One region of the Ruminiclostridium josui JCM 17888 genome, then DNA from elsewhere that is predicted to be linked to it. Evidence: a T-box and tRNA genes for the amino acid it is inferred to sense, from the RefSeq annotation. Region 1 holds a T-box; the other regions hold tRNA genes.
What was found. A T-box is a leader RNA that pairs with one kind of tRNA and senses whether it is charged. The one in region 1 lies ahead of leuS (leucine--tRNA ligase), so its partner is inferred to be a tRNA-Leu.

Region 1 (2,208 bases):
AAACAGATTTAATGTTGCAGGAAAATCACATTCCCCATATAAATCTTCCATTTAACATAGGTATAGGTGGAGCCGTACAAACTGGCTACAAATATGCATATGAAAAAGGCTACGACATTGTTGTACAGTTTGACGGTGACGGTCAGCACAAAGCATCTTACATCCCTGAAATGATAAATATTCTAGAAAAAGGTACCGCAGACATGGTTATTGGCTCTAGATTTTTGGACAAAAGGGGGTACCAGTCTACTTTTATAAGAAGATTGGGAATAAAGTACTTTCGTTTTTTAATATGGCTATTATCAGGGTCAAGAGTGACGGACTCAACTTCTGGTTTCAGAGCCTGCAACAGAAAAATTATTGATTTGTTTTCAAAACGCTACCCACAGGACTATCCTGAGCCTGAATCCATAATGATTTTAAAACAGAATAAACTAAAAATAGTGGAAGTGCCTGTAGAAATGAGGAAAAGGACCCGAGGGAATTCTTCAATAAACAGGTCTCTATCCGTTTACTATATGGTCAAAGTTACATTGGCTATAATTTTAAGTCGCATGAGACCGCGTATAAGACGGTTTTCCAATTAAATTTTTTTACGGAAGGTAAAAATATGAACGTACGATTACAGATAAGTATTCTTCTTATAGGATTTATTTTGCTTACAACAATTCTTAAAATGGTTCAGAAAACCAAATTGGAACTCAAGTACAGTATTCTTTGGATTGTATCTTCTGTAATGTTTATAATAATTGCTGCTTTCCCTGCTATCACTGATTGGTTTGCAAGCCTTATAGGAATAATCGAACCTGCAAATGCAGTATTTCTTGTACTTATTTTATTTGAGCTAGGTATAAACCTTAACCTTACCATAACTATCTCCAAACAAACCAACAAGGTTAAAAATATGGCACAGTACATTGCCTTGATGGAGAACCAAAACCGTGAAAAAAGTTGAAATAATCGAACTATTATGATAAGCTAATATAGATTGTACTGTAAATTATTTATTTAATTACTTATTAAAGTTATGAAGCGGAGTAGTAAAGGAAAATTTAGTCACTAAAGAGAGCTGCATATTGGGTGAAATTGTAGCTGATTACGTTCTTTGAACTCGCCGTGGAGCTGCTGATATAAAAATTCAGCCGTAGGTCTTTCGTTACAGGACTTTTGAGTGAGCCTCCAAGGCTAACAAGAGTGGTACCGCGGATTAACCCGTCTCTTTTACTAAGAGACGGGTTTTTATAAGTTATTGATATCGATATTAAATAATATAAAGGAGTTGATAAAATGCCATACTCAGCAGATATAGATAGGAAGTGGCAAAGTAAATGGGCAGAGACAGATATCTACAAGTTCAATCCCGAAAACACCGACAAAAAACTATACTGTCTGGAAATGTTTTCATACCCATCAGGCGCCAACCTTCATGTAGGACATTGGTACAATTACGGTTTGACTGATTCCTGGGCCAGAATGAAAAGAATGCAGGGTTACAATGTGTTCCACCCAATGGGATTTGATGCTTTCGGACTTCCTGCGGAAAATTACGCAATTAAAACAGGTATTCATCCACAAGACTCTACTCTTAAAAATATAGAGACTATGGAAGGTCAGCTCAAGGAAATGGGTGCTACCTTTGATTGGAATTATGAAATAAAAACCTGTATGCCCGACTATTATAAATGGACACAGTGGTTGTTCCTTCAATTGTATAAGTCAGGCCTTGCATATAGAAAAAATGCACCTGTTAACTGGTGCCCCAAGTGTAACACAGTTCTCGCAAATGAACAGGTCGTTGACGGATGCTGTGAAAGATGTGATACAGAAGTAACAAAGCGTGACCTTACTCAATGGTTCTTTAAAATTACCGCTTACGCACAGGAACTTCTGGACAAGCTGGATACCATTGACTGGCCTGAAAAAACAAAAAAGATTCAGACAAACTGGATAGGACGTTCAGAAGGTGCTGAGATATCTTTTAAAATCGCCGACACAGACATTGAGTTCCAAGTGTTTACCACCAGAGCCGATACTCTTTATGGCGTAACATATGTTGTTTTGGCGCCTGAAAATCCTATAGTTGAAAAAATAACAAAACCAGAATATTCTGAAGCAGTTGAAAAGTATAAAAACGATACAAAGAAGCAGACTGAAATAGAAAGACTTTCAACAACCAAAGAAAAAACCGGTGTATTTACCGGCAGTTAT
Region 2 (2,208 bases), 1.6 Mb from region 1:
TCAAAAAATCACAGTAATGATGATGGGGTAATATATAAACAGACTTTTCCAAACTTATAGCTAGATTAACCGCATTTGTACCACTTATACCTTCTTGAAACGACATTCCAGGCTGTATCAAAAATTTATCAGCATCCTTTTTCATCCCTTTGCTCATTTTCATGCTTAATAAAATACCTTCTCCATTAGTTAATATAAAAAAAGAAAGTCATCATTAATCATGTCTCTAATATTTTTAATACATCTTTTAAAAATTAATATAAACTCCTTACTGTCATTTAATATTTGCTGTAGGTAATTGGAGTTCATATCAATACCAGTTGGTGTGGCTTTAGTTGATAGACCCGAATCGATACATTTTTTCCATGAAAATAAAATTTCATCAAACGGTTGTAAATACTCCATAGTAATCCTCCTAAATAAAATTTGTAGCCAAGTATGTATTTATATAAAACGAAACCTTATACAGTCTTTTAGGGATAGTGATAAAAAGGTTTTGCTACCACTAAAAGTGACAAGGTTTCGGAACAAATTATATCATAAATTTGTTAATTTTCTTATTCATTCAATAAAAAGTAATTATTGTTACTAATTAGTCGATAAGATAGTTTTATGGGAGTACATTCCATCTCTAAGAATACATTGTAGCTTTTTGATTCTAGGTATTTGATGCAGAATTGTAAGAGGGGTTGAAGACATAAAGTATAATTGTGCAAGTAAATAGAAAGCCAATCACCTTTGAAGCAATTGGCTCTGTAAATGAAAATTCCAGTTTACTAATCTACCCCAATATTGACATAGAACCACTATTATAAACAACAAAAAAATACCAAACGTCTTAACCGCTTGGTATCTCTCATATGGTGCCGAAGGTCGGACTCGAACCGACATGGTATCGCTACCGCTGGATTTTGAGTCCAGTGCGTCTGCCAATTTCACCACTTCGGCATACATAACATCTGCTGCTTGTATATATTAACACAGAAAATAAAATAACGCAATACTAAAATACAAAAAACTAATAATTTTTAACGTGTTATTTAATACCGCATATTTTCTTTACAAGGTATTCTACATCTTCATTTTTCTTAAACTTATATGTTCCCGAAATAATTTTTCTGGTTGCCTTGTAAGTATGAATAGTATTGGTAAAATCTTTTTCGTTTGCTATGATTCCTTTATTAAGAAGTTGTTTCATTACATCGCTTGATGTATGACCATCTTCTATATTAATAACGATATTTCGTTCATTAGTATCTGTACTTGTGTTGTCCTTATTTGCAGTGCTTGTTTTTTCTGCAGCCTCATTTGAAGCCGGAGAAACAGTACTTACTCCCGGTGACTTTTCACTTGTTGTATCAGCAGCTGTACTATCTGTGGCTTCAGAATTATCTTTATCTAGTATTCTAACAGGTTCTATCAAGCCATAGGTCTTAGCACGGCTGATTATCTCTTCCTTGGTTAATTCCTTTTGTGTTTCTGTCCCGCTGGAATAAATCATACCAACTATTGCGGTTATAATCATTCCGATGCCGATTCCCAACAAAATACTTTTCTCGTGCACTTTTCTCATCTGTATACTCCTACTATGCAAATATCACTTCAAAATTGTAAAATTACACTATTTACTGCCGCTTAAACCACGTATAAGTCCAATTTCACCTTTTCCTATCTTCATTTTCTCTGCAATTTCATCATTACTTAAGCCCTGCTCAATTAATTGCAGTACTTGCTTTCTTCTGCTGTTAAGTACCAATTTTGAAGGCTTCTCATTTTCTTCTTTTGTATCAACTATTTCATTGGTTGAATCGTTTTGCTGTTTTTTACCGCTTTGCATATTCTTGTAGCTCTGGATATTTGATAACTTTTGAATATCCTGATTGATTTGCTGATTAATTTTATCCACTTCAGTTGAAAGCTCCTGGTCTAAAACAACCGGCTCCTCAATTTGTGTTTGCTCTTGAATTTTGCTAACAGACTTTTCTTCTGCTTTGTCTTGGTTATCCATTTCTTTAACTTTTTTGAAAAATTCCTGATTCTTTTCAGAAATCACTGTTACAACATAATCAGACATTCTGTTAAGTTCATGTATCATTTCTTCTGAATCCTGAATTAAACTGAACATCTCATCTTTTTTGCGATCAAATTCTTTAAAAAAGTCTTTACCGTTAGCCCTATCCATTAAAATCAGAAAAAGAGCTACTGCTA
Region 3 (2,208 bases), 1.6 Mb from region 1:
AAAAACAATCTGCCCGCTGAAGTACTCCTTAGAATTAAGAAAAGGAAAAGGGATTTAATTTGCTGTCTTTATGCCGACTTTGGAGTATTTACAGGAAATGAAATCAGAAACTTTTTTGATAAATGGATTACTATGGCGAGGGTGAGAATCGAAAACCCCGATATGTTTAGAAATGCCAGTATATCCGATTTATCTCGTATTTACGATAAAAGTAAGTCATCTATTGAATTTAACAGACAATATATGAACACTTCTATCGGTGATTTGGGTGAGTTGACTAAAATAAAGCTTGCATTTACAGGTACTAATATGTTGGATATGAAAAGTTATACCTTTTCCAGCTTTGATGATATGACAAATAAAATATCCGCCGCAGATATTGTCCGTATTTCAATGAGTATTCCATTTGCATATAAACCTATAATAATTGAACCCGAAGACCTGCAATACATCTTTAAAAGTTCAGACTGGAAAAAATACAGAGTATTAGAAGGAATATGGGTAGACGGAGGTCTTACTAACAATATTCCCATAAATGCTTTCAAAGAGTTTTCAAACAGCTCTTCCAGGCCAAATACTTTTGGCCTCAGGCTCAATACAGATGAGAAAACACCGATATTAAACATTTTAGATTTTATAAAACAATATATGAGCCTTCTTGGAGGTACCGGAGAGGCGCATATGTCAGGAACACAGTCTTTTTATGATAACTGTATTCAGCTAGACGCAAGTCCACTCAAACTTTTTAGCTTCACACCAGACCCCAAAGATTTTGATAAGGTCAATGCCAAATCTTACATGGATGTGGTAAAGTATTTTGAGTGCCAGAACGTATGTAATCCTGTCTGTGAGTTTTATTAAAACTCCATAATCCCATAAAGCAGAATTACGGTTATATTCAAGCTTTGAAGGAAGCATTGGTGAACGTGCAAGCTGAAGATTTCTCAAACTCACAAATCTCACTAGAGAACTATGAAGGAAACCATTCAATTCGTTCAATCAATTAAATGTTACAATAGCCTAAGAACGCCAAAAAACTCGCTAAAACAGCGAGTTTTTGAACAAATTTTGGTGCGGACGGTGGGACTTGAACCCACACGGTCTCCCATACGCCCCTCAAACGTACGCGTCTGCCAGTTCCGCCACGACCGCATCTATAAAATTTCTATGTTTTCGCTGTCGCATTCCGCATCAGCAAGTATGATTATACTAGCTACTATTCAGGTTGTCAATACAATATTTCAAAAAAATTTATTAAATTATATTACCATAAGATAATGTAAATTAATTATTTATTTTATTTAAAATGTGTTGAAGTGAAATGCAACGACTGGTAAAATACTATTTAATGACACAAACAAAAAGGAGAGTTATACGTGGGTTTATTTAGTGGAAATTACAATAAGCCGGGGCCAGGGGTTGATAAAGATGCACCTCCAAAACCGCGATTTTTTATATTTTTTGAGGTATTAAAAAGGAAATTTTGGCATCTTATAAAAGTTAATTTGCTGTATGTACTTTGCAATATACCCGCTTTGCTGCTGGCATTTGTTGTTTCTTCTGTTTATCTGCAGAAAATCAGTATAGATAATGTAGCAAGTGATTTATATATCAGGTTTTTTCTTGCAATCATTATGATTTTTTTATCAGTAGTAACAATTGGACCCGTACAAGCAGGTTTTACCTATATTATGAGAAATTATTCTAGAGAAGAACATGCATTTATATGGTGGGATTTTAAAGATAATTTTATTAAGAACTTTAAGCAAGGTATGATAATTACAGTAATTGATTTTGTTGTTATGTATATTTTGGGTATAGCATTGAATTTCTATCTCAGCACCCCAGGAATACTTTCAACAGTAGCATCAGCTGTTGTATTTCTATCTATAATTATATATTGTATTATGCATTTGTATTTATATCCAATGTTGGTAACAGTAAAATTAAGTATAAAAAATCTATATAAAAATGCATTTATATTTTCTATTATAAGGCTATTGCCAAATATACTGTTTCTAGTTTTAAACATTTTAATAGCATATGCAACCTTCTATAATCCAATTATTGGAATGGTTTTATATTTATTTATTATTCCTAGCTTCATTGGACTTATGAATAATTTCTTTGTTAATCCTACTATAAAGAAATATGTTGTAGAACCTATGCAGCCTACAGTAGAAGATGATGAAGACGAAGAAGAAGATT

Region 2: it encodes a tRNA-Leu, which carries the amino acid that the T-box ahead of leuS (leucine--tRNA ligase) is inferred to sense. The anticodon was not compared.
Region 3: it encodes a tRNA-Leu, which carries the amino acid that the T-box ahead of leuS (leucine--tRNA ligase) is inferred to sense. The anticodon was not compared.

The regions. Positions count from the first base shown of each region.
Region 1 is NZ_JAGE01000001.1:1,744,521-1,746,728, forward strand. Features, by position in the region: gene K412_RS0108195 (glycosyltransferase family 2 protein) at 1-587, shown strand, start outside; gene K412_RS0108200 (DUF2304 domain-containing protein) at 611-955, shown strand; T-box leader at 1,019-1,223, shown strand; gene leuS (leucine--tRNA ligase) at 1,288-2,208, shown strand, end outside.
Region 2 is NZ_JAGE01000001.1:180,543-182,750, forward strand. Features, by position in the region: gene K412_RS0100845 (helix-turn-helix domain-containing protein) at 1-163, opposite strand, end outside; gene K412_RS0100850 (hypothetical protein) at 190-405, opposite strand; tRNA gene K412_RS0100855 (tRNA-Leu) at 862-948, opposite strand; gene K412_RS0100860 (ABC transporter substrate-binding protein) at 1,037-1,573, opposite strand; gene K412_RS0100865 (DUF6115 domain-containing protein) at 1,622-2,208, opposite strand, start outside.
Region 3 is NZ_JAGE01000001.1:110,613-112,820, reverse strand. Features, by position in the region: gene K412_RS0100540 (patatin-like phospholipase family protein) at 1-861, shown strand, start outside; tRNA gene K412_RS0100535 (tRNA-Leu) at 1,070-1,152, opposite strand; gene K412_RS0100530 (YesL family protein) at 1,377-2,208, shown strand, end outside.